2 regions of the Pseudomonas antarctica genome follow, and region 2 is predicted to be linked to the other one. Evidence: predicted binding sites of a transcription regulator. Region 2 holds the regulator's gene; the other holds the start of a gene.
The links. Region 2 encodes sigma-54, which starts transcription at its own class of promoters, with help from an activator protein. Its sites were predicted from a motif close to ANTGGCATNNANNTTGCTNT; they were not measured.

Region 1 (14,957 bases), 2.5 Mb from region 2:
TGCTAAGGGAGTACACCTCAAAAGGGTGTCGGGGGTTCGAATCCCCCGTTCTCCGCCATTATTTGCTTAGTACGTTGCAATCTGGTTTTTTCGGTAAGTTGTTGAAATTACTCGAAAAAATAGCTTTACATAGAGATTGAACGGCCTATAATGCGCGGCAACAAATGCACTCGTAGCTCAGCTGGATAGAGTACTCGGCTACGAACCGAGCGGTCACAGGTTCGAATCCTGTCGAGTGCACCATTTAAGAGTCAGTTGCAGTAATGCAGGTGATTCGGCTTCAACCAGTTGTGATCTGGTCTAAAAACACAATCTGCACTCGTAGCTCAGCTGGATAGAGTACTCGGCTACGAACCGAGCGGTCACAGGTTCGAATCCTGTCGAGTGCACCATACAAACAAAAAGCCCGCCTAGTGCGGGCTTTTTGCCGTCTGGGGTTTGTGTAGGATTGATCCTGGGCTTCATCTTTTCTTGCGTCCCATGTGTTTTCCCTTCGCGCTGTGTCGTCGCAGTTCATAAGTGCGGCCGATGTTCAGTTTTGGCTCGCAAGCGCTTGTTCTTTCCAGTTTTTTAGCGTTAAGGCGCACGCAGCGTGTATCATTGCGCCCGTCAGCCCCGCCGGGGCTTGTGGAATACCTCCATGGACTTACCCAGTAGTTACTCAGTACCCCGCTTTACCAATCATGAATTGACTGATTGATCCTTCCGGCGTGCCCCGCTGCTGGGAGTGGAGTTCGCCTATGACCGAAGTAGAAGTAAAGAAAACACAAGACAGCCTGCAGGATCGCCTGGCTCAAGTCATCGAGCTGCTGCAGCGTCAGCGCGTGGTCGAAGACCTCACGCACCGCCAGGAAGGTCCGCACCACGACCGCGTTGAAAACCTGGTTCACCGGCAAAACCTCGTCGAGCTGCAACGCAAGCTCGATGACCTGCACTCTGCCGACGTCGCCTATATCCTTGAAGCGTTGCCACTGGGTGATCGACTGACCCTCTGGCAGTTGGTCAAGGCTGACCGTGACGGCGACATCCTCCTCGAAGTATCCGACTCGGTCCGTGAAACCCTGATCGCCGACATGGACGATCATGAGCTCCTGGCCGCCGCCCGGGAGATGGACGCCGACGAACTGGCTGACCTGGCCCCTGAGCTGCCTCGTGATGTCGTCCATGAGCTGATGGAGGCCCTCGACAGTCAGCAGCGTGAGCGCGTGCGCTCTGCGCTGTCCTATGACGAGGACCAGGTCGGTGCGCTGATGGACTTCGAGATGGTCACCATCCGCGAAGACGTCAGTCTGGAAGTGGTACTGCGTTATCTGCGCCGCCTCAAAGAGCTGCCCGGCCATACTGACAAATTATTTGTGGTCGACTACGAAGGCATTCTCAAGGGGGTGCTGCCGATCAAGCGCCTGCTGGTGAATGATCCCGAGAAGAAAGTTGCGGATTTGATGGCCAGCGATACGGTGAGTTTTCACCCGGATGAAGACGCCTACGAGGCCGCGCAGGCGTTTGAGCGCTATGACTTGATCTCGGCCCCTGTGGTCGACAAAAACGGTAAGCTGATAGGCCGTTTGACCATCGATGAAATGGTCGACCTGATTCGTGAAGAGAGTGAAACCGAAGTCCTCAACATGGCGGGTTTGCGTGAAGAGGAAGATATTTTTGCATCGGTCTGGCGTTCCCTGCATAACCGTTGGGCCTGGCTGGCGATCAACCTGATCACGGCCTTCATCGCCTCGCGCGTGATCGGGCTGTTTGAAGGCTCTATCGAGAAGCTGGTGGCCCTGGCGGCGCTGATGCCGATTGTGGCCGGTATTGGCGGCAACTCCGGTAATCAGACCATCACCATGATCGTGCGCGCGATGGCACTGGACCAGGTGAGTACGGCCAATTCCTCGCGCTTGCTGCGCAAAGAGTTGGTAGTGGGGCTGATTAACGGCTTGGTGTGGGGCGGCGTGATCGGCGTGGTGGCCTACTTGCTGTATGGCAGTTGGTCGCTGGGCGTCGTGATGACGGCCGCCATGACCCTCAACCTGCTGCTGGCTGCGCTGATGGGGGTGCTGATCCCCATGACGCTGGCCCGCCTCGGGCGCGACCCGGCCATGGGTGCGAGTGTGATGATTACGGCCATGACCGACAGTGGTGGGTTTTTCATCTTCCTGGGGTTGGCGACCATCTTCCTGCTCTGATCCATTCCAGCGGGAGCAGATCTGCTCCCGCTTTGCTTGCTCTTCCTGACGTTCCTTTCCCAAATCGCAGGCAAAAAAAAGCCAGCACATGGCTGGCTTCGGCTTTCAACTGCAGATTAATTGGCTTCTGCGGCCGCCTCAACGTCGTGCGCGATAAGCGAGACGAGAGCATTTTGCTGGCGGTGGGAGAGCTGACGAAAACGCTGCAGCAGTTCGCGTTCGTGCAGTGACAGCTCTGGGCTGTCCAGGCGCATGCTCAACTCTTCGCCCAACGCACCTTCCTGAATAAGGCTCTGTTCCAGGCGCGCGATGATTTCGGAGTTCATGCTGCGGTGATGATTGCGAGCCACCTCGGCAATGCGTTCCCGCATTCCGTCTGGCAGACGTACGACGAACTTGTCAGCCGTACGGCTGGAATAAATTGCCTGTTTCAATGGGCGCATATATTTAACCGGTTAGTTCAGGGGAGCGGTTTTTGGAATTGGCCGCAAGATGAGTGTTATGACAAGGCTCACGACCAAAGTTCAACCCGAATTGCAAAGAGATCGCATCATGCCTCAGATTTGACAGTTCCTTGGCGTCAATTCTGTGACAAATATTGAACTGCCTAAAGGCGTAATGCCAGCACTCATTTGCATTTTTGCGGACTGGTTGGAAAACTTTTCGACGAGCGATTCTTCAACGGAACTTCCCGTAAGTCCAAGTCTGCTCAGGGGTTGAGGCCGCACATCCTATCGCAAAGTGGCATTTTGCCCTTACCTTTAAGACTAGTGGCAATTTGCTAATTTACTAGGACGGGGCGACATAAGGTCGGGAGAGGTGGGGCGCAGGCGGGGTCAGCGTAAAACCGGGTCGAATTTGATTCTGCGGCCCACGATGAGCGTCAGCAGGAGCAGGCTAGCAAACACGCCAGCGGCAACATAAGCGGTCGTTTGTCCATCTTGCGAACGGGTACCCAGGCCCAGGATGCCGGCGGCAATGGTCAGGCATAAAAATAGCCAGGCGGATTTGGTCACGAGCGGTTTCCTCAGAATACCCAATGTTCAGATGCGGGCGCGGCCTGGGTGCCTTGGGTCAGGCGTACCGGCGATTGCGCGTCGGGCGTCATCACCGCCAGTTGCGGGCGCTGTTGCAGATGGTGCGGCACTGCCTGGCTGATCTGGGCTGGATCGTTGCTGCCAGTCGACTGAAAATGGAACATCACCAGTGCAGCCAGGGCTATGGTGTTGAGGGCTAACAGAAGGGCACTGTTCATGGTCATGTTCTCCGCTTAACGCCGTGGCTGAATGGGTCTTGTAGGAGAAGTATTGCAGGTCTCGTGCCAATGTATTATTTCAATAAAATCAATGGCTTGAGTCTACTTCAAAGGGTCGACAGGTTGCAATTTGCAATGATGGCATTTTGGGGGAGTGCATTTTGCACGATGGTGCCCGGGTGCCCGCGATTACAGGGCGAAGCAGGCATTCTGCGAACAAGGATCGGCCTACACTCAAAAAGCCTACGGACGACATGACAAAACCCACCTCGGCCGTTAACATGCACGCCGTCCGTCGCTGCGCCGTAGGCCGGATGGCTGTCATTTGTCCCAGTAGCTCAATTGGATAGAGCATCCCCCTCCTAAGGGGAAGGTTGGCCGTTCGAACCGGCCCTGGGACACCAGATTCGTGGCCCGTATAAAAAGCCTCGCACATAAAGCCCCGCACAGATTGCTCTGGCGGGGCTTTTTTGTGCGTGCTTGACGAACACCGGTCGAACCTTGCCGGTGATCAGCGTTCACAGCAGGTGCGTGGGTATTTATCGCAACCTTTGTACCTTGCAACCGGCCAGGCAGCGTCTGAGCTATTAAGTAAAATATTCCCGGAAAACAGCCTACATCGCCTGTCCGGGCCTGGTCACACCGGACTATCATGCCGATAGCCCTGTCCCTCACTGCAAGGAGCCGCTCGGAACGCCGATGCGCCAAATCTGGAAATCTTTTCGAGCCCTTTATTTCGCCTCCTTGATGATGTTGATCGGGTCCGGCCTGCTCAGTACTTACCTTGCCTTGCGCCTGGCGGCCGACCATGTCGACAGCCTGTGGGTGGGTGCGCTCATGGCCGCCAACTACTTTGGCCTGGTGCTGGGTGGCAAGATCGGGCATCGCCTGATCGCCCGGGTCGGGCACATCCGTGCATATGCCACCTGCGCCGGGATTGTCGGCGCGGCGGTGTTGGGACATGGCCTGATCAACTGGCTGCCAGCCTGGATCGTGCTGCGGATGATCGTGGGTCTGGGCATGATGTGCCAGTACATGGTCATCGAAAGCTGGCTCAATGAGCAGGCGGATGCCAAGCAGCGGGGCGTGGTGTTCAGCGGCTATATGATCGCGTCCTACCTCGGGTTGGTGTTGGGTCAGTTGATCCTGGTGATGCACCCCGAGCTCGGTCTCGAATTGCTGATGCTGGTCGCTCTGTGCTTTGCGTTGTGCCTGGTGCCGGTGGCCATGACTCGGCGGATTCACCCGGCGCCTCTGCATCCTGCCCCGATGGAGCCGCGCTTCTTTATCAAGCGGGTGCCGCAGTCGCTCAGTACGGTGTTGGGCGCGGGTTTGATCGTGGGTTCGTTCTACGGTTTGGCGCCGCTCTATGCCTCTCAGCAGGGGCTGACCACCGAGCAGGTCGGTCTGTTTATGGGTAGCTGTATTTTCGCCGGGCTGCTGGTGCAATGGCCGTTGGGCTGGTTGTCGGACCGCTATGACCGGGCTTTGTTGATTCGCTGCTTTGCTTTGTGCCTGGCGGTGGCGGCGTTGCCGTTGGCCGTGATGACCCACGTGCCTTTGGAAGTGCTGTTCGTGGCAGGGTTCTTGTGTTCGCTGGTGCAATTCTGCCTATACCCGCTGGCGGTAGCATTTTCCAACGACCATGTGGAGGGTGATCGCCGAGTGTCGCTGACGGCCATGTTGCTGGTGACTTACGGGGTCGGTGCGAGTATCGGGCCGCTCTTGGCCGGTGTGGTCATGAAGCTGTTTGGCAGTCACATGCTGTATGCGTTTTTCAGCCTGTGTGCGTTGATTCTGGTGTGGCGTATCCGGCCAAAAGCGGTGACCAACCTGCATCAAGTGGACGATGCGCCACTGCATCACGTGGCGATGCCCGACAGCATGTCCAGCTCGCCGCTGGTCGCGTGCCTGGACCCACGCGTGGACGAGGCGGTGGTGCAAGAGCAGATGCAGAACGCCGTCCCGGACCCGGAGCCTGAAACTGATCCGCAACCGCCAGTGGATGAGCCGGCTTTCGAAGGGCCACCGGAGCCTCTGGGCCCGGACGACCACCCCCACGATTTGAGCAGGGCGCGCCCCTGATAGCAAAAACGGGCAGATCCCATCAGGATCTGCCCGTTTTTTTACCGCGGTCGTTAAGGCTTAAAGATCGTCATCCTTGTCGAACCGCCGCGCTTCGCGCTGCAGCTGGTACACAAAACGTTCCACCTGGCGCTGCACCAGGCCGCTCATGTTGTGGAAACGCACACCGGCGAAGGTGGTGTTGATCTTGTCTTCGAAGTGCAGGTAACGCAGCTCGACGGAAGTGGTCATGCTGCCGAAGGGCAGGGCGGCGATAAAACGGTCGTAGACCTGGCCCAGTTGCAGGCGCTCGGAAATATCACCTTCAAAGCGCAACTTGCAGCCAGTGGCGGATATATCCAGCAGCTTGCCGCTGATGGGGGCCTTGAGCTTTTCGCCGCCCAGCTCGATGCTGACCAATTGCGCCAGCTTCAACGCGGCGCGGAAGGCATTGCGGCGCTGATGGTAGACCACCTCGGCAGGCATGCTGCCGGTGTAGATGCGATGACCGTCTTTTTCGCTGATGGTCAGCGTGCCGTTGCTTTCCCAAGCGACCCGCACACCGTCATGGAAGCCTTCGATACGAAAGGGTTCACCATTCTCGAGATAGCGTTCACCGTCGCGGGGAATCATTTCGTCCAGGGCCAGCGTCTTGCTGTCCCGGTCAACGTCCACCAGGTAGCTTTGGAAGCGCTGGCTGCGTTCGTGGAAGGTGATGATCAGCGGATCATGACTTTCTTGCAGCATCCGCAACGTGCTGGCGATTTCCAGAGGCGTGGTGAGCACCTTGGGTGGCTGCGGAGCATCTTCCGCGTTAAGGGCGTTGAACACGGTTCTTCCATCTCCAGACAAAGTACGACTACACGCAAGAACCGGCATTTTGCCAGTATGTTGCGCGCCTTGGATAGGGCGCGCTGTAAACCGGCGTCAGGCTTGGCTGCGGGTGCTTGGCTTGACCAGCCGCGAGGTGGAACCTTGGGCGTTGTACAGCGCCGGAGGCTCTCCGCCGTGAAGTATACGCAGCTGGTTGGCGGTCGTAGCTTGCTGAAGCTGGATCGACTGGCCATTGAGCAGGTTGGCTTCCTGGCACTGGGCGAGTAATTGATTGAGTGCGGTGCTCTGCGCCAGCAACTGATCGCCGACCGAAGAATGGCTGGCGAGCTGTGAGAGGCCGTCGTGATCAGCCGGCAGGCCGAGGCTGATCAGAATTTCGCTGCGCTTCTTGCCATGCTGCTCCAGCAGCACAATCAGCGACTGCTTGCGCGCCAGAATTTCTTCCAGCAAGCGCATATCCCGACCATACAGGGCCAGGGATTCTTCTTTGAGCAGCTCGAGCAAATGTTGCGTCGGCGCCAGATCATCAATGATCAGTTGAAGCAAATGTTCGTCGTGGTGCATGGCTGGCCTTGGGTTTTAAGCGTCCAAAAGCCCTGCGCAGGCCTTTGCCTAGCGCTCGGCTTCGAAGTTAAGCAGCTTGCTGGCTACACGGTTGCTGTCGACTTTATAGCTGCCATCGGCGACGGCCTGCTTCAATTCGGCCACGCGGGCTTTATTGACAACGGGTTGATCGCGCAGCGAGTCAGTGACCTTCTGCAACTGTTGAGCCTCATTGCTCAGGTGTACCGATTCCCCACTCTGGCTGGCGCCGGCCTGTTCTGCCTTGACGGGCGCAGGCTGGGCTTTGGCTTCTACGCTGTCCTTGGCACCGCTGGTGCGCGTATTGCCGGGCAAAGCCGGGGTGTTATTTAAACGACTGAAATCAATGACCATGATAAAAAAACCTCTGGGTATTTGGACGCTTGCCATGTTTTCGGCCATACCCGGACAAACTTTAGGTTCGTTTGACAATAAACCTGTACAGGCCGACATCCAACGCACAGTGTAGGAAAAGCTGGCGTTTGACACCAGTGATCTATAACGCGACCTCAACTTGGCCAGGCGCGGTCACTTGCGCCTTTATCACCCGGTTGGAGTTGAGGTTCTTGACTCTAATCTGTTCGCTCATGCCGCCGTTGGACAGCGCCTCGCCCGGCATTTTGACGGTCAGCCCGCCACTGCTGGCAGAAATCACCACCTGATCGCCCTTGCGAATCACTTCAGCCTGTTCCAGATGAACCAGTGTGATGACCTGGTCGGTGACCATTGGTCGGGTAAGTTTCTGCCCGACGGCCTGATCCAGCGAGGTGAGGTAGCCCTGATTGATCAGGCTAATATCCCGCTCGCGCAGGGCGACGTCTTCAAAACCGATGATGCCCGTGCGCTTGAGCGGGCGCGTGACCACCACTACATCGCGAAACAGTTTGACCTGCGCCGGCACGAACACGGTCCAGGGCGATGCGCCCTCGCAGCGCACCTTTACCGTCACGCGGCGGATGGGCTGGGCGGGGCTTTCCAGCGAGGCCGTCAATTCCTTGTCGCACATTGGCATGCGCAGGCGCGGGTCTAACGGGTTGACCTGGATTTCATAACGCCCAGGTGTCTGGGTGGTCGTCAGATAATCTTCTACAGTGAACTCAAGAAAGCCTTGAGTGACGCCGATAAGGAGATCAGGCAATGTGACGTTATCTGCACGTGCCGTGATGCCCGAGCCCAGGGCGAGCAGTGCCATCGAGACGCAGAGCAATCTGCGGTACCGTGGGAGGCGAAGGCGTCGGGAAACTGGCGTTTTAAGATTCATAAATCAATAAATAGCAAAGCTCGTGCCGTTTAGTGTTGGGTACGCGCTGCCCTGTAGGTATCGCCCCAGGTTTTAGCGTAGGAGTCATGGCATGGCAGGAGTAATGGATTCAGTAAACCAGCGCACACAGCTGGTAGGGCAGAATCGCCTGGAGTTGTTGCTTTTTCGCCTTGATGGCAAGCAGCTGTACGGCATTAATGTGTTTAAAGTGCGGGAAGTGCTGCAGTGCCCCAAGCTCACCATAATGCCCAAATCCAGCCCCGTGGTGTGCGGCGTGGCCAACATTCGTGGCGCGACCATACCCATTCTTGACCTGGCCTTGGCCACAAGTTCCGCCGGTCTGCAGGATCGCCAGAATCCGTTCGTGATCATCACTGAGTACAACACCAAGACCCAGGGTTTCCTGGTGCGCTCGGTGGAGCGCATCGTCAACATGAACTGGGAGGAGATCCATCCGCCACCCAAGGGCACCGGGCGCGATCACTACCTCACGGCGGTGACGCGGGTCGATAACCAGTTGGTGGAAATCATCGACGTGGAGAAGATCCTCGCCGAAGTGGCCCCTACCTCGGAATCGATCTCGGTGGGTGTAGTGGACGCCGAGACCGCGCACAAGGCGATTTCCCTGCGTGTACTCACGGTGGATGATTCCTCGGTAGCGCGCAAACAGGTGAGTCGCTGCCTGCAAACCGTCGGTGTGGAAGTCGTGGCGCTCAACGATGGTCGCCAAGCCCTGGATTACCTGCGCAAGCTGGTGGATGAGGGCAAGAAGCCGGAAGAAGAATTCCTGATGATGATTTCCGACATCGAGATGCCGGAAATGGACGGTTACACCCTGACGGCCGAGATACGTAACGATCCACGCATGCAAAAATTGCATATCATCCTGCATACTTCATTGTCGGGTGTATTCAATCAGGCGATGGTCAAGAAGGTCGGTGCTGATGACTTTTTGGCCAAATTCCGCCCTGATGACCTGGCATCCCGGGTAGTCGACCGGATCAAGGCAGCAGATCACGGCTAGGGGGAGTTCCTCCTGGCGGTCACACGATTAAAGAGGCGGTATCCTTGTCTACGGGTAATTTAGATTTCGAACAGTTCCGGGTCTTCCTGGAAAAAGCCTGTGGCATATTGCTTGGTGAAAACAAGCAATATCTGGTATCCAGCCGTCTCAACAAACTGATGGAGCAGCAGGGCATCAAGTCCCTGGGTGAGTTGGTTCAGCGCATTCAGGGTCAGCCGCGCAGTGGGCTCAAGGAAATGGTGGTCGATGCCATGACCACCAACGAAACCTTGTGGTTTCGCGACACCTACCCCTTCGAAGTGCTCAAGAACAAGGTGCTGCCGGAGGCCATCAAGGCCAGCCCGGGCCAGCGACTGCGTATCTGGTCGGCCGCCTGCTCTTCGGGGCAGGAACCGTATTCGATTTCGATGTCCATCGACGAGTTCGAGCGGACCAACATGGGGCAATTAAAGGCCGGTGCGCAAATTGTGGCCACGGATTTGTCCGGCACCATGCTCACCAATTGCAAGACTGGCGAGTACGACAGCCTGGCCCTGGGCCGTGGTTTGTCCCCGGAGCGCCTGCAACGTCACTTCGACCCGAAAGGGGCCGGGCGTTGGGCGGTGAAGGCGCCGATCAAGAGCCGGGTGGAGTTTCGTTCGTTCAACCTGCTCGACAGCTACGCCAGCCTGGGCAAGTTCGACATGGTGTTTTGCCGCAACGTGCTGATCTACTTTTCGGCCGAAGTGAAGAAGGACATCCTGCTGCGTATTCACGGCACGCTCAAGCGCGGCGGTTACCTGTTCCTCGGTGCGTCGGAGGCGTTGAACGGCCTGCCGGATCATTACCAGATGGTGCAGTGCAGTCCCGGCATCATTTACCAGGCCAAGTGATTGGCGTCTAAGCAATAAAAAACGGGAGGCCCGAAAAAGGCCTCCCGTTTTTTATTGGCGCAACGTATCGGTGCTACTTCGTTGGCCGTACTCAGGGCATGAGCGTGATACTGATAGTGTCCAAGGCCAATTGATGAATACCCCTGGGTACCGCTTCGTTGAAAATACCCAGATGCACGCTGCCTGTAATCGGCGCGATGAACGTCCCGCTTTCTAATAGCGTGAAGCCTGGCAGGAGCGGTGCCGCGCGGCCGATCGATTTGCCATTCATCGTCATATACAAGCGTGAGCCGTCGGCAGCGGGCAAGTCTGTTCGGGCGTTGAAGCTGCAATTATAGGTGCGCCCTGCGATCACCGGTACTGAGCGGGTAATGATGTGGGAGGCCCCCGGCACACTGTTGGGCAAGTTTGCGACCACTTCATTATTGATAACACGTAGTAATCCCACGTAGCTCCCTTGAGGCACCCAACCCTGGAGCGTGCCGTCGTTGAAATCCCAGACTGTATCTGGCGTCGGCGTGACAACCGGGCGACGGTTGATGGTCACGGTCGCGTCATTTGCAGGTGTGGAGACCCCGTTACGCCTGATGGTCAGCCGTAGTCGCACGCTGTTGCCCTCATTGGCTTCAACACGGTCTCGGGGTATCAGGGTAGTGAGAGAGGGTGAGGCTTGGCCAATTGAAAAGCTTTGGTTATGGTCGCCGCCCAGGATGCTGCTGATCATGTTTATATTTACAAAGTCCATGGGCAGCAGGGGGAAATTGCAGCTGACTTCTGCGCAGTTGCCAACCAGCAGGTTGGTATTCAGGTTTGGAATCGGCTGTGCGGAATCTTGCAGTGTGAAACCGAGCGGCGGTACGTTCATCGTTGTGAGCCTCTGCCTTGAGTGAGGTGATTTCCGCTCCAATAAGGCTTCGAAGAAGCAGTGCTTCACAACTGTTAGAAATGACAGTGCAGACGGACGGTAAGAACCTCCGGTAACGGGCTCACCGTGTTTATGCTCGTTTGCCGCCACTGCGTAAAAGCGGCAAACACGGTTGCCGCTTTCCTGGCGCCACGCGGAAGTTCGTTGCCGCTTTTCTGGCAATGCCGCAGGCGCTCTCCTCGCAAACCCTTGAATTACGGGCTTTGAACGAATTGGCATGCGCCTTGCTATAACCCAGATACGAAAAGCAGGTCAGCCTAAAGGTTTCCGCCATGAGCATCAGCTTCGATAAAGCGCTCGGTATCCACGAACAAGCCCTGGGCTTCCGCGCCCAGCGTGCTGAAGTCCTGGCCAACAACATTGCCAACGCCGATACCCCGAACTACAAGGCTCGGGACCTGGACTTCTCCGCTGTGCTCGCTGCACAGCAGGACAAGACCAAGAACGGCACCTTTGCCTTGAACATGACCAACAGCCGTCATATTGAAGCGCAAGGCCTGGGCAATGGTGACGAGTCGCTGCTGTATCGCACGCCGATGCAACCGTCGATCGATCAGAACACCGTCGATGCCCAACTTGAGCAATCGGCCTACGCCGAGAACTCGGTGAACTTCCAGGCCAGCTTCACCCTGCTCAACAGCAAATTCAAAGGGCTGATGTCAGCCCTGCGTGGAGAGTAAGCCATGTCCCTAGCCAGTGTTTTCAATATTGCCGGCAGTGGCATGAGCGCGCAGACCACGCGTTTGAACACCGTCGCCAGTAACATCGCCAACGCCGAGACCGTGTCTTCGAGCATTGATCAGACTTACCGCGCCCGTCACCCGGTGTTCGCCACCATGTTCCAGGGCGGCCAAGGTAGCCAGAGCGGTAGCGGCGATTCGCTGTTCCAGAATCAGGATGCCGCAGGCCAGGGCGTGCAGGTACTCGGTGTGGTCGAAGACCAGAGCAACCTGGAAGCCCGTTACGAGCCTAACCATCCTGCCGCGAACGAAAAGGGGTACGTGTACTACCCCAACGTCAACGTGGTCGAGGAAATGGCCGATATGATTTCCGCCAGCCGCTCGTTCCAGACCAACGCGGAAATGATGAATACCGCCAAAACCATGATGCAGAAGGTCCTGACCCTGGGTCAGTGATAAGGGGCGCCAAATAATGGCCATCGTTGATACCACTTCTACACCCAACACGGCGGTCCAGGACCTGTTCAACACCAAGGTCAAGACCGCGACGGACAACAGCAGCCTCAGCTCGGCTGCCTCGGCGGCCACGGGTAACCAGGCGCTGGGCAAGGATGCGTTCCTGCAACTGCTGGTGACCCAGCTGAAAAACCAGAACCCGCTGTCGCCTCAGGATAACGGTGCGTTCGTGGCGCAGCTGGCGCAGTTCAGCAGCCTGGAAGGCATTAACACCCTGAACGACTCGGTGAATGCGATCTCCAGCAACTTCAGCTCTTCGCAAGCGCTGCAGGCGTCGTCGCTGGTCGGGCGTTCGATCATCACCCAGACCAACACGGCCATGGTGGATACCAGCAAGAGCATGACCGGCTCGGTGGCGGTGACGGCGGCGACAGGCAACGTCTCCGTCAAGATCACCGACAAGGACGGCAATGCGGTGCGCACTATCGACATGGGCGCCCAAAGCGCCGGCGATTCCAGTTTTATCTGGGACGGCAAGAACGACAACGGTGAGGTCGCGCCAGCCGGGACTTACACCTTCGCGGCCAGCACCAAGAATGACAAGGGCGACGCGGTTGCCCTGCTAACGTCGCTGCCGGCAACGGTGACCAGCGTGACGTTGAGCAAGACCGGCGGCGAAATGCTGCTGAATCTTGCAGGCGGTATGGGCAGCGTCAAGCTGTCGCAAATCCAGACTATCGGTACATAGAGCCGCCTAAATACGGCAGAGGGAGAGAAACATGTCTTTTAACATCGGCCTTAGCGGCCTCTATGCGGCCAACAAACAACTGGACGTAACCGGCAACAACATTGCCAACGTTGCGACCACCGGTTTCAAATCGTCCCGCGCGGAATTTTCGGACATTTACGCGGCGTCCAAGCTGGGCACCGGCCAGAACAGTGTCGGCAGCGGTGTGAACCTGGCGGCAGTGTCACAGCAGTTCACCCAGGGCGACGTCAACAACACCGGCGGTCTGCTGGACATGGCGATCCAGGGCGGCGGGTTCTTTGTGCAGAAGGGCAGCGACGGTTCGCTGGAATACACCCGCAACGGTGCCTTCCACTCGGATAAAGACGGCTACATCACCAACAACACCGGCACCTCGCGCCTGCAAGGCTACGCGGCGGACGGCGATGGCAACATCGTCAAAGGCGCGCTGACCGACCTGCAATTGAACCTGTCGAACCTGCCGCCGAAGGCTTCCAGCAAGGTGGATTCCACCAGTAACCTGAATTCCTCGTCGCCGGTGATCGACCAGACGGTCAAGCCGTTTGATCCGACCGATTCCACCACCTTCAGCACCCAGTACAACACCACTTTGTATGACACCCAGGGTAACGCTCACCCAATGGTGCAGTACGTGGTCAAAACGGATTCCAACACCTGGAAGTCCTACACCCTGATCGATGGTCGTAACCCTGACGGTTCGGCGCCTACCGGCACGGGTTCGACGCCTCCGGTCGCATCGACATTGAGCTTCGACGGTTCCGGCAAACTCACCGGGATTATCACCGGTACTACGTCCAGCACCACCTTGCAGCTGACCGGTTGGGTGCCGGGCACCGTGACCAACGGCGTATGGACCAAAAACGGTGCGAACGCCAACCCTGGCGGGATTGCCATTAACATGGCCAACATTACCCAATACAACTCGGCCACATACCGCAACCCGCCGGTCACCGATGGCTACGCCACCGGCCAGATCACCGGCCTGAGCATTGACGGTAACGGCGTGCTGTTCGCTACCTTCAGCAACCAGCAGAGCAAGGCCATCGGCCAGCTTTCCCTGGCCAGCTTCAACAACGAGCAGGGCCTGCAGCCGGCTGGCGGCACGGCCTGGAAAGAAACCTTCGCGTCGGGCCAGCCGGGTTACGACACCCCGCAAGCCGGTACGCTGGGTTCGATCGTGTCCAAATCCCTGGAGAACTCCAACGTCAACCTGACCAACGAGCTGGTGGACCTGATCAAGGCCCAGAGCAACTACCAGGCGAACGCCAAGACGATCTCCACCCAGAGCACCATCATGCAGACCATCATTCAGATGACCTGATGCTGTAGCCCTGACGCGCAAGCGAAGCGAAAGCCCCTCAGTCGAGGGGCTTTTTTTTGCCTGTCATTTGGCATTTAGCCCTTTTCCCACCACCTGCCCGTTCGCGAGATGACACGCGCTGATTGGAACTGACTACACCGTTCTTTCCACATATCAAGCCGAAAGGCGTTGGATCCTGTCTTTAAAAGGGGCTTGGTATGTGGAATTCATCGGTGCCTGGCCATGGGGCTGGGGGTGTGCGTTATGACGTGGGTGGGGCAGGGCAGCACCTGGGGGGCGTAAGCCGCTCTGAGGACAAAAAGGACGACGTAGATGCCAATAAGGATGTTGTCGGTAAGCTTCTCAGAGAGCTTGATGATGCCGAGAAAACGTCGAAGAGCCAAACCGTCAAGGATCTGCGAGACAAGCTGAATGAACAGCGGAAAGCGCTCGGAGATGAAAAATTCAAAGAAATCCTCGAGCAGCTGAAAAAAGAAATATTTGAGGATTGGCTCACGCGGATGAAGAGGCTGTTTCCGGATCTTTTTCCGGAAGAGGCGATTCCGTCTCCGGCGCCTTCTCCAAAACCATCGCCGGGCGGTGGCGGTGGTGGCGGTAGAGTTAACCCGAAGAATTTTGGCTCCGTAGAGTCCATGAGTAACAAGCCGTTTACCAAAGGGGCTAATTTCACTGACTACAAGCCTGACAATAGCAATCCTGCAAAAAAACCGGGTATGGGCAGAGAAACCGGC
Region 2 (14,957 bases):
GCCCGCCACTTTGGCCGGGATTGCGTTCATCAGTACCGACGACGGGTACGAGGCTTTACCGCCCGGCACGTACAGGCCGGCGCGGTCCAGAGGCGTGACCTTTTGGCCCAGCACGGTGCCATCGGCCTCGGTGTAGCTCCAGGAATCCTGCTTCTGTTTTTCGTGGTAACTGCGCACCCGCGCCGCCGCGACTTCCAATGCTTCGCGCTGAGGCACAGTGATACGCGTCAGGGCCAGCTCGAGGCGTTCGCGGGGCAGGATCAGGTCCGACATCGACGCGACGTCGAGGCCGTCGAACTGGCGAGTGAAGTCCACCAGCGCCGCATCACCGCGCTCGCGCACGGCCTTGATGATGTCGAGCACTCGCACGTTGACCGAGTCGTCGGACACGCTTTCCCAGCTCAGCAGATGATCCAGATGATAGGCGAAATCCGGGTCGGCAGCGTTGAGTCGGGCAATTGCAGTGGACGTGGTCATAGCGAGGGCCTCATAGGATTGGCAAAAACTCAGGCGCCCGAAGGTGCGCTGACGTTCAATAACGAAGCGCGTTGGTACTGTGGTTGTGCCAGGCAAGGCGCGGGCGCTGGTAAGGGTTGTTTCCTTACCAAGTCCCGCAACGCAGCATGGCGCAACCACAGTGCCAACCCGCAGGGCCTTACCTCAAAAGGCTGACTGCTACGCGTCGCTAATTATTGAAAAAGAATCTTCTACTAACATAAGTTGCCTTTTGGGGTAAGGCGCGATTCGTTATTGAACGTCAGCGCGCCTTCCCAGCAGTCGATCCGCTTGGGCACCTGAGAATTCTGGCTATGAGGCGGATAGACGGGCGCGACCCAAGGCCGCGCAGGTGAGTCAACCGCGGTGTCGAGACTCCACTGCCTTGCGCAGGGTGTCGATCAACGCCTGGATACGGGCGTGTTGCATTTTCATCGAAGCTTTGTTGACGATCAGGCGAGAGCTGATGTCGGCAATGAAATCCTGAGGCTCAAGACCGTTGGCACGCAGCGTGTTGCCGGTGTCGACCACGTCGATAATCTTGTCGGCCAGGCCGATCAGCGGCGCCAGCTCCATCGAGCCGTAGAGCTTGATGATGTCGACCTGACGGCCTTGTTCTGCGTAGTAGCGCTTGGCGACGTTGACGAACTTGGTCGCCACGCGCAGGCGGCCCTTGGGCTCGACGTCACCGACACGGCCGGCGGTCATCAGCTTGCACAGGGCAATACGCAGGTCCAGCGGCTCGTAAAGGCCCTGGCCGCCGTATTCCATCAGCACGTCTTTGCCGGCGACGCCGAGGTCGGCCGCGCCATGTTCAACGTAGGTCGGCACGTCGGTAGCCCGCACGATCAGCAGGCGAACGTCGTCCTGGGTCGTGGGGATGATCAGCTTGCGGCTCTTGTCCGGATTCTCGGTCGGCACGATGCCGGCTTCAGCCAGAAGCGGCAAAGTGTCGTCAAGGATGCGGCCCTTGGACAGTGCGATGGTCAACATGGGAAACGTCAGTCCTTCATCAGGCTATTGCTGTCCGGTCGCAAACGGCGCCAGACACAGATCGAGGCCATTACAGCCTCGATTTGAAACAAATTCGGCCGGGATGCGCAAGCGTTAATGCGCGTACACACCCCGGGCGGGCGCTTCCCTGCGCCCGTGCAGCGGGAACTAGCCCGGTACGCGGCGGATCTTGGCGCCGAGCATCTGCAGCTTTTCTTCGATGCACTCGTAACCACGGTCTATGTGGTAGATGCGGTCGATGAGGGTGTCGCCGTCAGCGCACAACGCCGAGATCACCAGGCTGGCGGAAGCACGCAGGTCGGTCGCCATGACTGGCGCACCCTTGAGCTTCTCGATGCCAGTGACGATGGCGGTGTTGCCTTCGACCTGGATCTTGGCGCCCATGCGATGCAGTTCATACACGTGCATGAAGCGGTTTTCGAAGATGGTCTCGATCACGGCACCGGTGCCTTCGGCAATCGCGTTCAAGGAAATGAACTGCGCCTGCATGTCGGTCGGGAACGCCGGGTACGGAGCGGTACGCACGTTGACCGCTTTGGGCCGCTTGCCGTGCATGTTCAGCTCGATCCAGTCTTCGCCGGTGGTGATTTCTGCTCCGGCCTCACGCAGCTTTTCCAGGACCGCTTCCAGGATGGTCGGATCAGTGTCCTTGACCTTGACGCGACCACCGGTAACGGCAGCGGCAACCAGGTAGGTACCGGTCTCGATGCGATCAGGCATCACTTTGTAGGTGGCCGGATGCAGGCGTTTAACACCGTCGATGGTGATGGTGTCGGTGCCGGCGCCAGTGATGTTGGCACCCATGGCGATCAGGAAGTTGGCCAGGTCGACCACTTCCGGCTCGCGCGCGGCGTTTTGCAGCACGCTGCGGCCGTTGGCCAGGGCTGCCGCCATCATGATGTTCTCGGTACCGGTCACACTGACGGTATCAAAGAAGAAGTTGGCACCGCGCAGGCCGCCTTCCGGCGCCTTGGCCTTGATGTAGCCGCCTTCAACGTCGATGGTTGCACCCATGGCCTCAAGGCCACGAATGTGCAGGTCGACCGGACGCGAACCGATGGCGCAACCGCCAGGCAGTGCCACTTCAGCTTCACCGAAGCGCGCAACCATCGGGCCCAGTACCAGGATCGACGCACGCATGGTTTTCACCAATTCGTACGGAGCGATCAGGGTTTTGATGGTGCGCGGGTCGATTTCGACGCTGAGTTTCTCGTCAATCACAGGCTCAATGCCCATGCGACCGAACAGCTCGATCATGGTGGTGATGTCGTGCAGGTGCGGCAGGTTGGCCACAGTCACCGGGCCGTCGCACAGCAGGGTTGCTGCCAAAATCGGCAAGGCGGAGTTTTTCGCACCGGAAATGCGGATCTCGCCGTCAAGGCGGGCACCGCCGGTAATAATCAATTTATCCATAAGAATCTCGACGCCTTGGGGGCTCAGGTGCGCTCGGCCCAGGCCGCGCGGCTGAAAAATTTCATAGTGACCGCGTGAATGCTGCCATCGGTGATCCACGGGTTTAAATGGGCATAGATCTGCTGTTGACGCTTGACCGGGCTCAGTGCCGCCAGTTCATCGCTAATCACGTTCAGCTGGAAATTGCAGCCTTCGCCTTCAACTTCTACGTTCGTTTCCGGCAGCTTTCCTTCAAGGAAGCTTTTAACTTCTAGGGCCTGCATGCTCAACCTCTATCGGCGCCCAGTGCGCACGGGTCGCACATCATACAAAAAAGCCCCGCGCCTGCGAACCCCGCATAGCAGGACTCTGACGGGGGGCTTCTTTAATAATGTGTATTAAGGATGCGCCAACAGCTCGGTCAGACCGGAAACCTGCGCAATTTCACGCATGTCGTCGGGCAAGGCACGAATGCTGACCGGCTTCCTGGCCGCTTCGGCATCACGAATGAAACACAGCAACAACGACAGGCCGACGCTGCTGGACTTGGTCACCGCCGAGCAATCAAGCACCAGCGCAGGCGCCGCACTGGACTTGATCAGCGCCTGACCCTGCTTGCGCAGGTCAGGCCCGGAGCGGTAATCCAGCACGCCACTGAGGAACAACTCGCCGGCGTCGCCAAGACGAACAGCCGACTCGGTCATTGCGCAGGCTTCCCGGCAGCTTGTTTGTCGGTTTCTTCTTTAGCCTTGGCGACTTCACCGGCCCAACCATTGATGGTCTTGTCCAGGTTGTTGCCATTGCGCTGCATGGCGTCGGCGAACTGATCGCGGAACAGCTTGCCGATGTTGATACCGTTGATGATCACGTTACGCAGCTTCCACTCGCCGTTGACCTTCTCCAGCGTGTACTGCACAGGGTAGATGGCGCCGTTGTTGCCTTTGACGCTCATGTTAACGCTGGTGCGATCACCCGACTCATCCCCGGCTGGGGCGACGGTAATACCTTGATTGTTGTACTCCAGCAGGGCGTTGCCATAAAACTGGAACAGGCCCTTCTTGAAGTTTTCCTGGAATGTCTGCATTTGCGCAGGGGTAGCCTTGCGCGAATACTTGACCGTCATGATGCTGCGGGAAATGCCTTCGGCATCGACCACCGGACCAACAATGGTATTCAGCGCATCGTAAAACTTGGTCGGGTCTTGCTTGTACTGCTCTTTGTTGGCAGTCAGGTCAGCCAACATCTTGTTGGTCGTGTCCTGCACCAGATCGTGCGCAGAACCCGCCGCGTTGGCCATCAGCGGCAGCGCTGCAAGCAGCACCAGCAGGCCACGTCGCAAGGTAGAGATCATGAACAGATTCCTCATTTGGCGTCTTTATTGACCGTATTGAGCAGGAATTTACCGATCAGGTCTTCAAGCACCAACGACGACTGTGTGTCGTGGATTGTCGAACCATCCTTGAGCAGGGCTGTTTCCCCGCCCACGCTGACACCGATGTACTTCTCGCCCAGCAGACCCGCAGTGAGAATAGATGCAGTCGAGTCAGTCGGCAGATTATCTACCTTCTTGTCGACTTGCATGGTCACTCGGCCGGTGAAGCTGTCGCGATCCAGATCGATTGCCGTGACCTTGCCGATGGTTACACCGGCCATGGTCACTTTAGCTCTGACAGTCAAACCGGCAATATTATCGAAGTACGCGTAAAGTTTATAAGTGTCGGCGGTGGGGCTGGCCGAAAGACCGCTGACTCGCAGGGCCAGTAACAGTAAAGCCAGGATGCCAGCCAGCAAGAAAAGGCCGACACCGATTTCCACAGTGCGGTTTTGCATCAGAAATCTCCAAACATCAAGGCGGTCAAAATGAAGTCAAGGCCCAGTACCGCCAGCGAGGCGTACACAACGGTCTTGGTGGTGGCGCGACTGATCCCTTCTGAAGTGGGCTCACAGTCATAGCCTTGGAATACGGCGATCCAGGTCACTACAAAGGCGAAGACGATGCTCTTTATGATGCCGTTGAGCACGTCGCCGCTGAAGGTCACGCTGTTTTGCATGTTGCCCCAGTAAGAGCCGTCATAGACGCCCAACCAGTCAACCGCCACCCACGAACCGCCCCAGATGCCCACCACGCTGAAAATCATCGCCAGCAGTGGCAGGGAAATGAAGCCGGCCCACAGGCGCGGGGCAACAATGTACTTGAGCGGGTCCACGCCGATCATTTCCAGGCTGGACAACTGCTCGGTGGACTTCATGTTGCCGATTTCGGCAGTCAACGCGGAACCCGCGCGACCGGCAAACAGCAAGGCGGTGACCACCGGGCCCAGTTCGCGCAACAGCGTCAGGGCGACCATCTGCCCCACAGCTTGCTCCGAACCGTAGCTGGAGAGGATATTGAACCCCTGCAGTGCCAGCACCATGCCGATGAAAATCCCGGAAACCACGATGATCACCAGGGACATCACGCCTACTGAGTGCAGTTGCTTTAGCAGCAGGCCAAAGCCGCCACCAATGCCGCCGCGACCGAGCAACGCATGAAACAGGAAAATCGTCGAACGCCCCAGCACCTCGACCAAGTCGATACCGGAGCGACCGAAAAGGCGAACCTTCTCGATTAAAGATGTCTTGCGCATCAGCGCTTCCCCAGAAGATCTGAGCGGTAGTCCGCTGCCGGAAAATGAAAAGGCACCGGGCCATCGGGATCGCCGGTCATGAATTGGCGAATGCGCGGGTTGTCAGCGTTCATCAGTTCTTCAGGCGTGCCCTGCCCCAGCACCTGACCATCGCCGACTACATAAAGGTAGTCGGCGATGCTCGCGGTTTCGGCCAAGTCGTGCGATACCACGATACTGGTAATCCCCAACGCATCGTTGAGCAGGCGAATCAGGCGCACCAGCACGCCCATGGCGATCGGGTCCTGGCCCACGAAAGGCTCGTCATACATAAGGATCTGCGGATCGAGGGCGATGGCTCGCGCCAGCGCGACACGGCGCTTCATGCCACCGGACAACTCGTCAGGCATCAGGTCGATGGCACCGCGAAGGCCAACGGCCTGCAGTTTCAGCAACACGATGTCACGAATCATCTCTTCGGACAGCTGAGTGTGGACCCGCAGCGGAAACGCCACGTTTTCGAACACGTCGAGGTCGGTGAACAGTGCGCCGCTCTGGAACAGCACCCCCATGTGCTTGCGCGCATCGAACAGATCACTGCGCGACAATGTCGGCAGGTTCTGGCCGTTGACCCACACTTCGCCGGCGCTGGGACGCAATTGCATGCCCATCAGGCGCAACAGTGTGGTCTTGCCGCAACCGGAAGGCCCCATGATGCCCGTGACCTTGCCGCGGGGAATGCGAATATCGACGTTATTGAAGATGCTGCGCGTCCCGCGCTTGAAGGTAAGGCCCTTCAGCTCGACCGCGTAGGCGTTATCGGCACTCATCTAATCTCCTTGGGATGCAGCCTTTCACTCAGACACCATGCTTGCGACTTTCGTTTACAACGAATGCGCAATAATTAGGCAAATTGGCTGGGCGGACCGAACTGGCGGCGAACTATATCACTGCTGGTACAGAGCCCCCAAGGCCGGAACAGCGCTCGTTCAGATTCGGGACAGGGAAAAAACGCTGCTGAGCATGAAACTCAGGCACCTGCCGAATAAAGCCTGACGAACTAACGTGAGGGAATTGATCATTACCGCTATAATCGCCGCCTTTTCGTCAGGCTATACGATTTAAGACATGAGCCAATCCAGCGAGCTTATTCAATCCGCACAACGCACCATCCGCCTCGAGCTTGAAGCCGTAGAAGGTTTATTGGCCCATATCGACGCAGATTTCGTACGTGCATGCGAGATGATTCTGGCCAGCAAGGGCCGCGTTGTCGTGGTCGGCATGGGCAAATCCGGCCACGTCGGCAACAAAATCGCCGCCACCCTGGCAAGTACCGGGACCACGGCTTTTTTTGTGCACCCGGCCGAAGCCAGCCACGGCGACATGGGCATGATCACCAAGGATGACATCATCCTGGCACTGTCTAACTCCGGCACCACCAACGAAATCGTGACCCTGCTGCCGCTGATCAAGCGTCTGGGCATCAAAATGATCAGTCTCACCGGTAATCCGGAGTCAACGCTGGCCAAGGCTGCCGAAGTGAACCTGAATGTTCACGTGGCCCACGAGGCCTGCCCGCTGAACCTGGCGCCGACCTCCTCCACCACAGCCGCGTTGGTCATGGGCGATGCCCTGGCCGTGGCCCTGCTGGAAGCTCGCGGCTTTACCGCTGAGGACTTCGCGTTTTCGCACCCGGGCGGCGCCTTGGGTCGTCGACTGCTGCTTAAAGTGGAAAACGTCATGCATTCAGGCGACGAGTTGCCTCACGTGCAGCGCGGCACCTTGCTGAAGGACGCACTGATGGAAATGACCCGCAAAGGCCTGGGCATGACCGTGATCCTGGAGGCTGACGGGCGTTTGGCCGGGGTATTCACCGACGGTGACCTGCGCCGCACCCTGGACCGCACGATCGATATACACACCGCCACCATTGATGCAGTCATGACGCCACACGGCAAGACTGCACGCCCCGAGATGCTTGCAGCCGAAGCGCTGAAGATCATGGAAGACCACAAGATTGGCGCGCTGGTGGTGGTCAATAGCGACGACCGCCCGATTGGCGCCCTGAACATGCACGACTTGCTGCGTGCGGGAGTGATGTAAATGACCAGCAACCTGTTAGAACGCGGCAAAAACATCAAATTGGCGATTTTCGACGTTGATGGCGTACTGACCGATGGCCGCCTGTACTTTCTCGAAGATGGCAGCGAATTCAAGACCTTCAACACCCTCGACGGCCAGGGCATCAAAATGTTGATGGCTGCCGGTGTGCAAACAGCCATTATCAGTGGTCGAAAAACACCGGTTGTGGAACGCCGCGCACAAAACCTGGGGATTCCTTACCTGTATCAGGGCCGCGAGGATAAACTGGTGGTTCTGGACGAGCTTCTTGGCCAACTCAACCTAAGCTATGAGCAGGTTGCCTATCTGGGCGACGATCTGCCTGACCTGCCGGTCATTCGCCGGGTGGGCCTGGGCATGGCCGTCGCCAATGCGGCGGCGTTTGTTCGCGAACATGCCCATGGCATCACTACCGCACGTGGCGGTGAGGGTGCCGCCCGCGAGTTCTGCGAATTGATCCTGCGTGCCCAAGGCAGTCTTGAAGCGGCCCACGCCGCCTACCTATAGAGCGTTTTATGCTGAGCAAAAAGATTCGCAACTTCCTGCTATTCGGGGTCATCGCCGCGCTGTTCCTGGCGGTGGGCTACTGGAATATCAGCCCGGAGCGCTTTCTCGACAAGCCTGTAGCACAGGTTGACGAAGGCGCTGTCGACTATTACGCGACCAATGCCTACTCCGTGCAATTCCTGCCTGACGGCAAGGTGCAGTATGAGATGACTTCGGACAAGGTCGAGCATTTGAAGGCTTCGGAGGTCAGTTTGCTGACCAACCCGGACATGAACCTTTACCGCGGCACCGAGTTTCCGTGGCACGTCACCAGCAAGCGTGGCGAGGTCAACCCGGACGGTACCCAGGTGGAACTGATCGACTCGGTACGTGTTGCACGTACTGACGAGAAGAAGCGCGACACCATTATTACCAGCAGTCGCATGACCGTTTTCCCACAACAGCAATATGCGCAGACCGAGCAAGACGTTAGAATCGACGGCGCTGGCGGTGTATCGACTGGCAAGGGAATGAAAGCGTATTTGAAAGAAAGCAGGATACACCTGCTATCGAACGTAAGAGGACAGTATGAGGCTCGTTAAAACCCTCCCTATTTTGCTCGGTCTGGGCGCAGCACTGGGAAGCGTGAGCGCCTGGGCTCTGCCGAACGATAGCCAGCAACCGATCCACATCCAGGCTGACGACGCTCAGCTGGATGACAAGCAAGGTGTTGCGACCTACACAGGCGCCGTGATCATCACCCAAGGCTCGATGAAAATCACCGGCAACACGGTGACGCTCACGCGTACGCCGGCTGGCGACATTGATGTGGTGACGTCGGTGGGCAACCTGGCTTACTTCGAACAGAAGCAGGCGGCTACGGACCCGGCTCCGATCAAGGGCTATGGCAAGACCATCCAGTATCACGCCCAGCAGAATCGCATCATCCTGATCGACCAGGCCAGGGTTGTCAGCAGCGATGGCAACACCACCGACGGTGAAAAAATCACCTATGACACGGTGAAGCAGATCGCCCAGGCGGGTCGCGCTACCGGCTCGAAGATCGGCACTCCGAAGCCGCGCATCGACATGGTTATCCAGCCGAAGCAGAAAGAAGGCGCCGCCCAGCCTGCGCCCAAACCCGCTGCGAAGAAGGCGAACTAATGGCAACCCTGAAAGCCCAGCATCTGGCCAAGGCTTATAAAAGCCGTCAGGTCGTACGCGACGTCAGTTTATCGATAGACAGCGGCCAGATCGTTGGCTTGCTCGGCCCCAACGGCGCCGGCAAGACCACGTGCTTCTACATGATTGTTGGCCTGGTCCAGGCGGATCAGGGCCGTGTATTGATCGATGACCTGGACGTCAGCAACCAGCCGATGCACGGTCGTGCGCGCGCAGGTATCGGCTATCTTCCCCAAGAGGCGTCGATCTTCCGCAAACTGTCGGTAGCAGACAACATCATGGCGATCCTGGAGACCCGCAAGGAACTCGACCGTGACGGCCGCCGCAAAGAGCTGGAAAGCCTGCTGCAGGAATTCCACATCAACCACATTCGCGACAACCTTGGCATGAGCTTGTCCGGTGGTGAGCGTCGCCGTGTGGAAATCGCCCGTGCCCTGGCCACTGCGCCGAAATTCATCCTGCTGGATGAACCCTTCGCCGGCGTCGACCCGATCTCGGTCGGCGACATCAAGCAGATCATCCATCATCTCAAGGCCAAGGGTATCGGTGTATTGATCACCGACCACAACGTCCGTGAGACCCTCGATATCTGTGAAACGGCTTATATCGTCAACGATGGTCAGCTGATCGCCGAAGGCGACTCCGCCACCATCCTGGCCAACGAACTGGTCAAGGAAGTATACCTGGGCCACGAGTTCCGCCTGTAAGCACTGTGGTGTCTGGCCGTTCGCCAAAGCGCGCGGGAGTCAATAAAAACCTCCGGTTTTTTATTGTTACCGCGCTCTAGGCAAAGCCCCCGACATCAGGCATATAATTTGCTTATGTTTGGCGCTCACGCGCCCTGTCGTGGATGGCGCATTGCGCCGGCGAATAAGGTGTTAAGCCCCTGCCATGAAACCATCGCTAGTCCTGAGAATGGGCCAGCAGCTGACGATGACACCGCAGCTGCAACAGGCCATCCGCCTGCTCCAATTGTCGACCCTGGACCTGCAACAGGAAATCCAGGAGGCCCTGGAGTCCAATCCGATGCTCGAACGCCAGGAAGAAGGCGACGACTTCGATAATGCAGACCCGCTGGCCGACAACATCGAGCAAAAACCCAATTCCGACGTGCAGGAACCTTCCTATCAGGAAACCGCCCCTACGGTGGACAACCTTGAGGAAGGCGAATGGAACGAACGCATTCCCAACGAGCTTCCGGTAGACACCGCCTGGGAAGACGTTTACCAGACCAGCGCCAGCAGCCTGCCCAGCAATGATGATGACGAGTGGGATTTCACCACCCGCACCTCCGTCGGCGAGAGCTTGCAGAGCCATTTGCTGTGGCAATTGAACCTGGCGCCGATGTCCGACACCGATCGCCTGATCGCCGTGACCCTGATCGACTGCATCAATAACCAGGGTTATCTGGACGAGACTCTCGAAGAGATCCTTGAGGCTTTCGATCCGGAACTGGACATCGAACTGGACGAAATCGAAGCCGTCCTGCACCGCATCCAGCAGTTCGAGCCCGCCGGTATCGGCGCGCGCACGCTGAGTGAGTGCCTGTTGCTGCAACTGCGCCAACTGCCTGCCAAGACCCCGTGGCTCGCCGAAGCCCAGCGCCTGGTCACCGACTACATCGACCTGCTGGGCAGCCGCGACTACAGCCAGCTGATGCGCCGTATGAAGCTCAAGGAAGACGACCTGCGCCAGGTCATCGAGCTGGTGCAGAGCCTTAACCCTCGCCCGGGCTCGCAGATCGAGTCCAGCGAAGCCGAATATGTCGTTCCCGATGTGATCGTGCGCAAAGACAACGAACGTTGGCTGGTGGAGCTGAACCAGGAGTCGGTGCCTCGTCTGCGGGTCAACCCGCAATACGCAGGTTTTGTGCGCCGTGCCGATACCAGCGCCGATAACACCTTCATGCGCAACCAGTTGCAGGAAGCGCGCTGGTTCATCAAGAGCCTGCAAAGCCGCAACGAAACCCTGATGAAAGTGGCCACTCAGATCGTCGAGCATCAACGCGGCTTCCTGGAATACGGCGACGAGGCCATGAAACCCCTGGTCCTGCACGATATCGCCGAAGCGGTAGGCATGCATGAATCGACAATTTCCAGGGTGACCACACAGAAATTCATGCATACCCCACGGGGTATTTATGAGCTGAAATACTTTTTCTCCAGCCACGTAAGCACCTCCGAAGGCGGCGAATGCTCGTCCACGGCGATCCGCGCGATCATCAAAAAACTGGTTGCCGCGGAAAATCAGAAAAAGCCGTTGAGTGACAGCAAGATCGCTGGTTTACTGGAGGCACAAGGCATTCAGGTCGCCCGTCGAACCGTCGCCAAGTACCGCGAGTCCCTCGGGATCGCGCCTTCCAGCGAGCGTAAGCGTTTGATGTGACGGGCGGGCCATAGCGTTCCAGTGGCAGGCGCTTTTGCCTGTCGCTTTATGCACTGGCAACGAAGGAGAAGCTGTATGCAAGTCAACATCAGTGGACACCATGTAGAAGTCACCCCTCCATTGCGCGAATATGTCGAGCAGAAGCTGAAACGACTCGAGGGTCATTTCGACAAGATCACCAATGTGCAGGTCATCATGAAGGTCGATAAGCTTCAGCAGAAAATTGAAGCGACCTTGCAGATACCCGGTGGCGAAGTGGTCGCCAATGCCGAGCATGAAGACATGTATGCATCGATCGATGCCTTGACTGACAAGCTTGACCGCCAACTTAAAAAGCATAAGGAAAAGCAGCAGAGCCTTCTTCAAGGCACTGGCCGCTAACACTCCCCACCCATGATTCGACTTGAAACCATCCTGACCCCCGGCCGTTCCCTCGTGAACGTGCCGGGCGGCAGCAAAAAGAAAGCACTCGAACAAATTGCCAAGCTGATCAGCCACGAAGTGCCTGAACTGGATGAGCAAGTTGTCTATGAGGCGCTGATTGCCCGTGAAAAACTCGGTTCAACCGGTTTTGGTAACGGCATCGCCATTCCCCATTGCCGCCTGCAAGGCTGTGAGTCTCCAGTCAGCGCCCTGCTGCACATGGAAAAACCTATTGATTTCGACGCCATCGACGGTGCCCCGGTCGACCTGCTGTTCGTCCTGCTGGTCCCGCAAGCCGCCACCGATGCGCACCTGGAACTGCTCCGGCAGATCGCCAGCATGCTCGACCGCAAGGAAGTACGCGACAAACTGCGCAGTGCCAACAGCAATGAGGCGCTCTATCAGGTTGTCCTGGATGAACAAAACGGGCAGTAATCATGCGTTTGATCATCGTCAGCGGCCGCTCCGGCTCGGGTAAAAGCACCGCCCTCAACGTCCTTGAGGACAACGGATTTTATTGCATCGACAACCTGCCCGCCGGTTTGCTGCCGGAGTTGGCGGAACGTGCACTGATCCACACCGAACTGGCGCAGCCTCTGGTTGCCGTCTCGATTGACGCCCGAAACCTGCCCAGCCATCTTCAGCGCTTCCCGCAATTGCTTGAGGAAGTACGCGCCAAGCATATTAATTGCGATGTGCTCTACCTGGACGCCGATGAGGAGACGCTGCTCAAGCGCTTCTCCGAAACCCGTCGACGCCACCCCCTCAGCAGCCCTCACCGCTCGCTGGCCGAAGCCATCGAGGACGAGACCACGCTGCTGGGACCGATCATTGACCTCGCCGATCTCAAGATCAACACCACCGGCCTGAACCTGTATCAATTGCGTGATGCGATCAAGCTGCGCTTGTTGAATCAGCCGGAGCCTGGCACCGCATTTCTGGTCGAGTCATTTGGCTTCAAGCGTGGGATGCCGGTGGATGCAGACCTGGTGTTTGATGTGCGCTGCCTGCCCAATCCTTACTGGAAGCCGGAGTTGCGTGATCAGTCAGGCCTTGATCAACCGGTGGCCGAGTACCTGGCTGCACAGCCGGATGTCGAGGAGATGTTCCAGGACATCTCCAGCTACCTGCTCAAATGGTTGCCGCGCTTTGCGGCAAGCAATCGGGCCTATGTCACCATTGCCATCGGCTGCACCGGCGGCCACCATCGCTCGGTCTACCTGACCGAACGCCTGGGCCAGGTGCTGCAACAAACCCTCAAGAACGTTCAGGTTCGCCACCGCGACCTTAGCTGAAAGGAACACCCCCGCGATGCCCGCTCTGGAAATTGAAATCATCAACAAGCTGGGCCTGCACGCCCGCGCTTCAGCTAAATTTGTCGGTGTTGCCGGGCAGTTTCCTTGCCAGATCCGCGCCGGGCGCACTCCGGAATCCATGGTCGACGGTAAAAGTATTATGGCCATGATGATGCTGGCCGCCGGCAAGGGCACCAAGATTCATTTAAAGACGGAAGGCGAACAAGAGCAGGAAGCGATGGACGCGCTGGTGAAGCTGATCAATAACTTCTTTGATGAGGGTGAGTAAACTCACCCTTTGAGGCGGGTGTGAGGCTGCAATGGCCTCACCCTAAAGCAGTATCCATCACCATCATCAAACAGAACCCGACGCACAACCCCAGGCTGGCAAGCTTTTCGTGACCATTACGGCGCGACTCGGGGATCACTTCGTGCGTCACCACCAGCAACATCGCCCCAGCCGCCAGCGCGAGCCCCAGCGGCAACAAAACCTCCGCCAGGCTCACCAACCACGCACACAGCACAGCAAATACCGGTTCAACCAGGCCCGACGCCGCGCCGATCAGGAACGCTTTGACTCGCGACATCCCCGCCCCGGCCAAGACCAGTGCGATCACTAAACCTTCCGGTACGTCCTGCAGGGCAATCCCCATGGCCAAGCTGTCGGCATCCGGCATTCCTCCACCTGCCGAAACGCCTACCGCCATGCCTTCCGGAATGTTGTGCGCAATAATGGCAAATACGAATAGCCAGATGCGTGGGGGAATCACCGGTTTATCCGGCGTGCCCACCAGCATCTCCGGGTTAGCGCCTGATACCTTGCGGTCGACCAGATAAAGACCGAACGCCCCGAGCATGATCCCGAAGCTGATCAAACCACTCGCGCCCCAAGGCGAAAGCCCAAGGCTTTGGGCTGCTGCAATGCCCGGCACGATCAGCGAAAAGGCCGTCGCCGCCAACATTACCCCGGCACCAAAGCCCAGCAAGGTATCGCTCAGCGCCACCGGCATCCGGCGAATCACCAACACCGGCACCGCGCCCAGTGCCGTGCCGAGCGCGCAGATCGCGCCGCCCTGCAAGGCACGCAAGATACGCGGTTCAAGGTCCAGCCAGGTCAGCCCGTGTGCCACCAGCAACGCAGTCCCTGCCAATAGCAGCAGCGAGCCAAACGCGTAACGAAACATTCGCCCACTGCTGATCGCCAGTGTTTCAGTGCCCATAGTCGGCCTTAGATCTTGTTATAAATAAATGTCAGGCCACGGCGGCCTGGTAGCGTGCAGCGACTTCCGGCCAATGGATGACGCTATAGAAGGCATTGATGTATTCCGGGCGACGGTTCTGGTAGCGCAGGTAGTAAGCGTGCTCCCACACGTCCAGACCCAGGATCGGCGTGTTGCCGCTCATCAGCGGGCTGTCCTGGTTACCGCTGCTTTCCACCACCAGGGTCTTTTGCGGGGTAACGCTCAGCCAGGCCCAGCCGCTGCCAAACCGGGTCAAGGCCGCTTTGGTAAAGGCCTCCTTGAAACTGTCGAAGCCACCCAATTGCTCGTCGATGGCT

Region 1: the regulator sigma-54 is predicted to act here: its motif matches at 11,212-11,231, upstream of flgB (flagellar basal body rod protein FlgB).

Annotation. Positions count from the first base shown of each region.
Region 1 covers NZ_CP015600.1:4,946,683-4,961,639, reverse strand. Annotated here, with positions in the region: tRNA gene A7J50_RS22510 (tRNA-Ser) at 1-58, shown strand, start outside; tRNA gene A7J50_RS22505 (tRNA-Arg) at 167-243, shown strand; tRNA gene A7J50_RS22500 (tRNA-Arg) at 316-392, shown strand; gene mgtE (magnesium transporter) at 741-2,183, shown strand; gene A7J50_RS22490 (Arc family DNA-binding protein) at 2,300-2,626, opposite strand; gene A7J50_RS22485 (PA3371 family protein) at 3,020-3,199, opposite strand; gene A7J50_RS22480 (hypothetical protein) at 3,211-3,438, opposite strand; tRNA gene A7J50_RS22475 (tRNA-Arg) at 3,766-3,842, shown strand; gene A7J50_RS22470 (MFS transporter) at 4,138-5,523, shown strand; gene A7J50_RS22465 (flagellar brake protein) at 5,584-6,333, opposite strand; gene A7J50_RS22460 (flagella synthesis protein FlgN) at 6,430-6,900, opposite strand; gene flgM (flagellar biosynthesis anti-sigma factor FlgM) at 6,949-7,272, opposite strand; gene flgA (flagellar basal body P-ring formation chaperone FlgA) at 7,415-8,179, opposite strand; gene A7J50_RS22445 (chemotaxis protein CheV) at 8,271-9,203, shown strand; gene cheR (protein-glutamate O-methyltransferase CheR) at 9,248-10,075, shown strand; gene A7J50_RS22435 (hypothetical protein) at 10,167-10,940, opposite strand; gene flgB (flagellar basal body rod protein FlgB) at 11,273-11,680, shown strand; gene flgC (flagellar basal body rod protein FlgC) at 11,684-12,136, shown strand; gene flgD (flagellar hook assembly protein FlgD) at 12,153-12,884, shown strand; gene flgE (flagellar hook protein FlgE) at 12,916-14,226, shown strand; gene A7J50_RS22410 (hypothetical protein) at 14,424-14,957, shown strand, end outside.
Region 2 covers NZ_CP015600.1:1,042,230-1,057,186, reverse strand. Annotated here, with positions in the region: gene hisD (histidinol dehydrogenase) at 1-477, opposite strand, end outside; gene hisG (ATP phosphoribosyltransferase) at 853-1,488, opposite strand; gene murA (UDP-N-acetylglucosamine 1-carboxyvinyltransferase) at 1,657-2,922, opposite strand; gene A7J50_RS04535 (BolA family protein) at 2,946-3,185, opposite strand; gene A7J50_RS04530 (STAS domain-containing protein) at 3,300-3,605, opposite strand; gene A7J50_RS04525 (MlaC/ttg2D family ABC transporter substrate-binding protein) at 3,602-4,252, opposite strand; gene mlaD (outer membrane lipid asymmetry maintenance protein MlaD) at 4,264-4,731, opposite strand; gene mlaE (lipid asymmetry maintenance ABC transporter permease subunit MlaE) at 4,731-5,528, opposite strand; gene A7J50_RS04510 (ATP-binding cassette domain-containing protein) at 5,528-6,337, opposite strand; gene A7J50_RS04505 (KpsF/GutQ family sugar-phosphate isomerase) at 6,636-7,610, shown strand; gene A7J50_RS04500 (KdsC family phosphatase) at 7,611-8,135, shown strand; gene lptC (LPS export ABC transporter periplasmic protein LptC) at 8,144-8,716, shown strand; gene lptA (lipopolysaccharide transport periplasmic protein LptA) at 8,703-9,278, shown strand; gene lptB (LPS export ABC transporter ATP-binding protein) at 9,278-10,003, shown strand; gene A7J50_RS04480 (RNA polymerase factor sigma-54) at 10,188-11,681, shown strand; gene hpf (ribosome hibernation-promoting factor, HPF/YfiA family) at 11,757-12,062, shown strand; gene ptsN (PTS IIA-like nitrogen regulatory protein PtsN) at 12,075-12,539, shown strand; gene rapZ (RNase adapter RapZ) at 12,542-13,399, shown strand; gene A7J50_RS04460 (HPr family phosphocarrier protein) at 13,416-13,688, shown strand; gene A7J50_RS04455 (ZIP family metal transporter) at 13,726-14,619, opposite strand; gene A7J50_RS04450 (superoxide dismutase) at 14,651-14,957, opposite strand, start outside.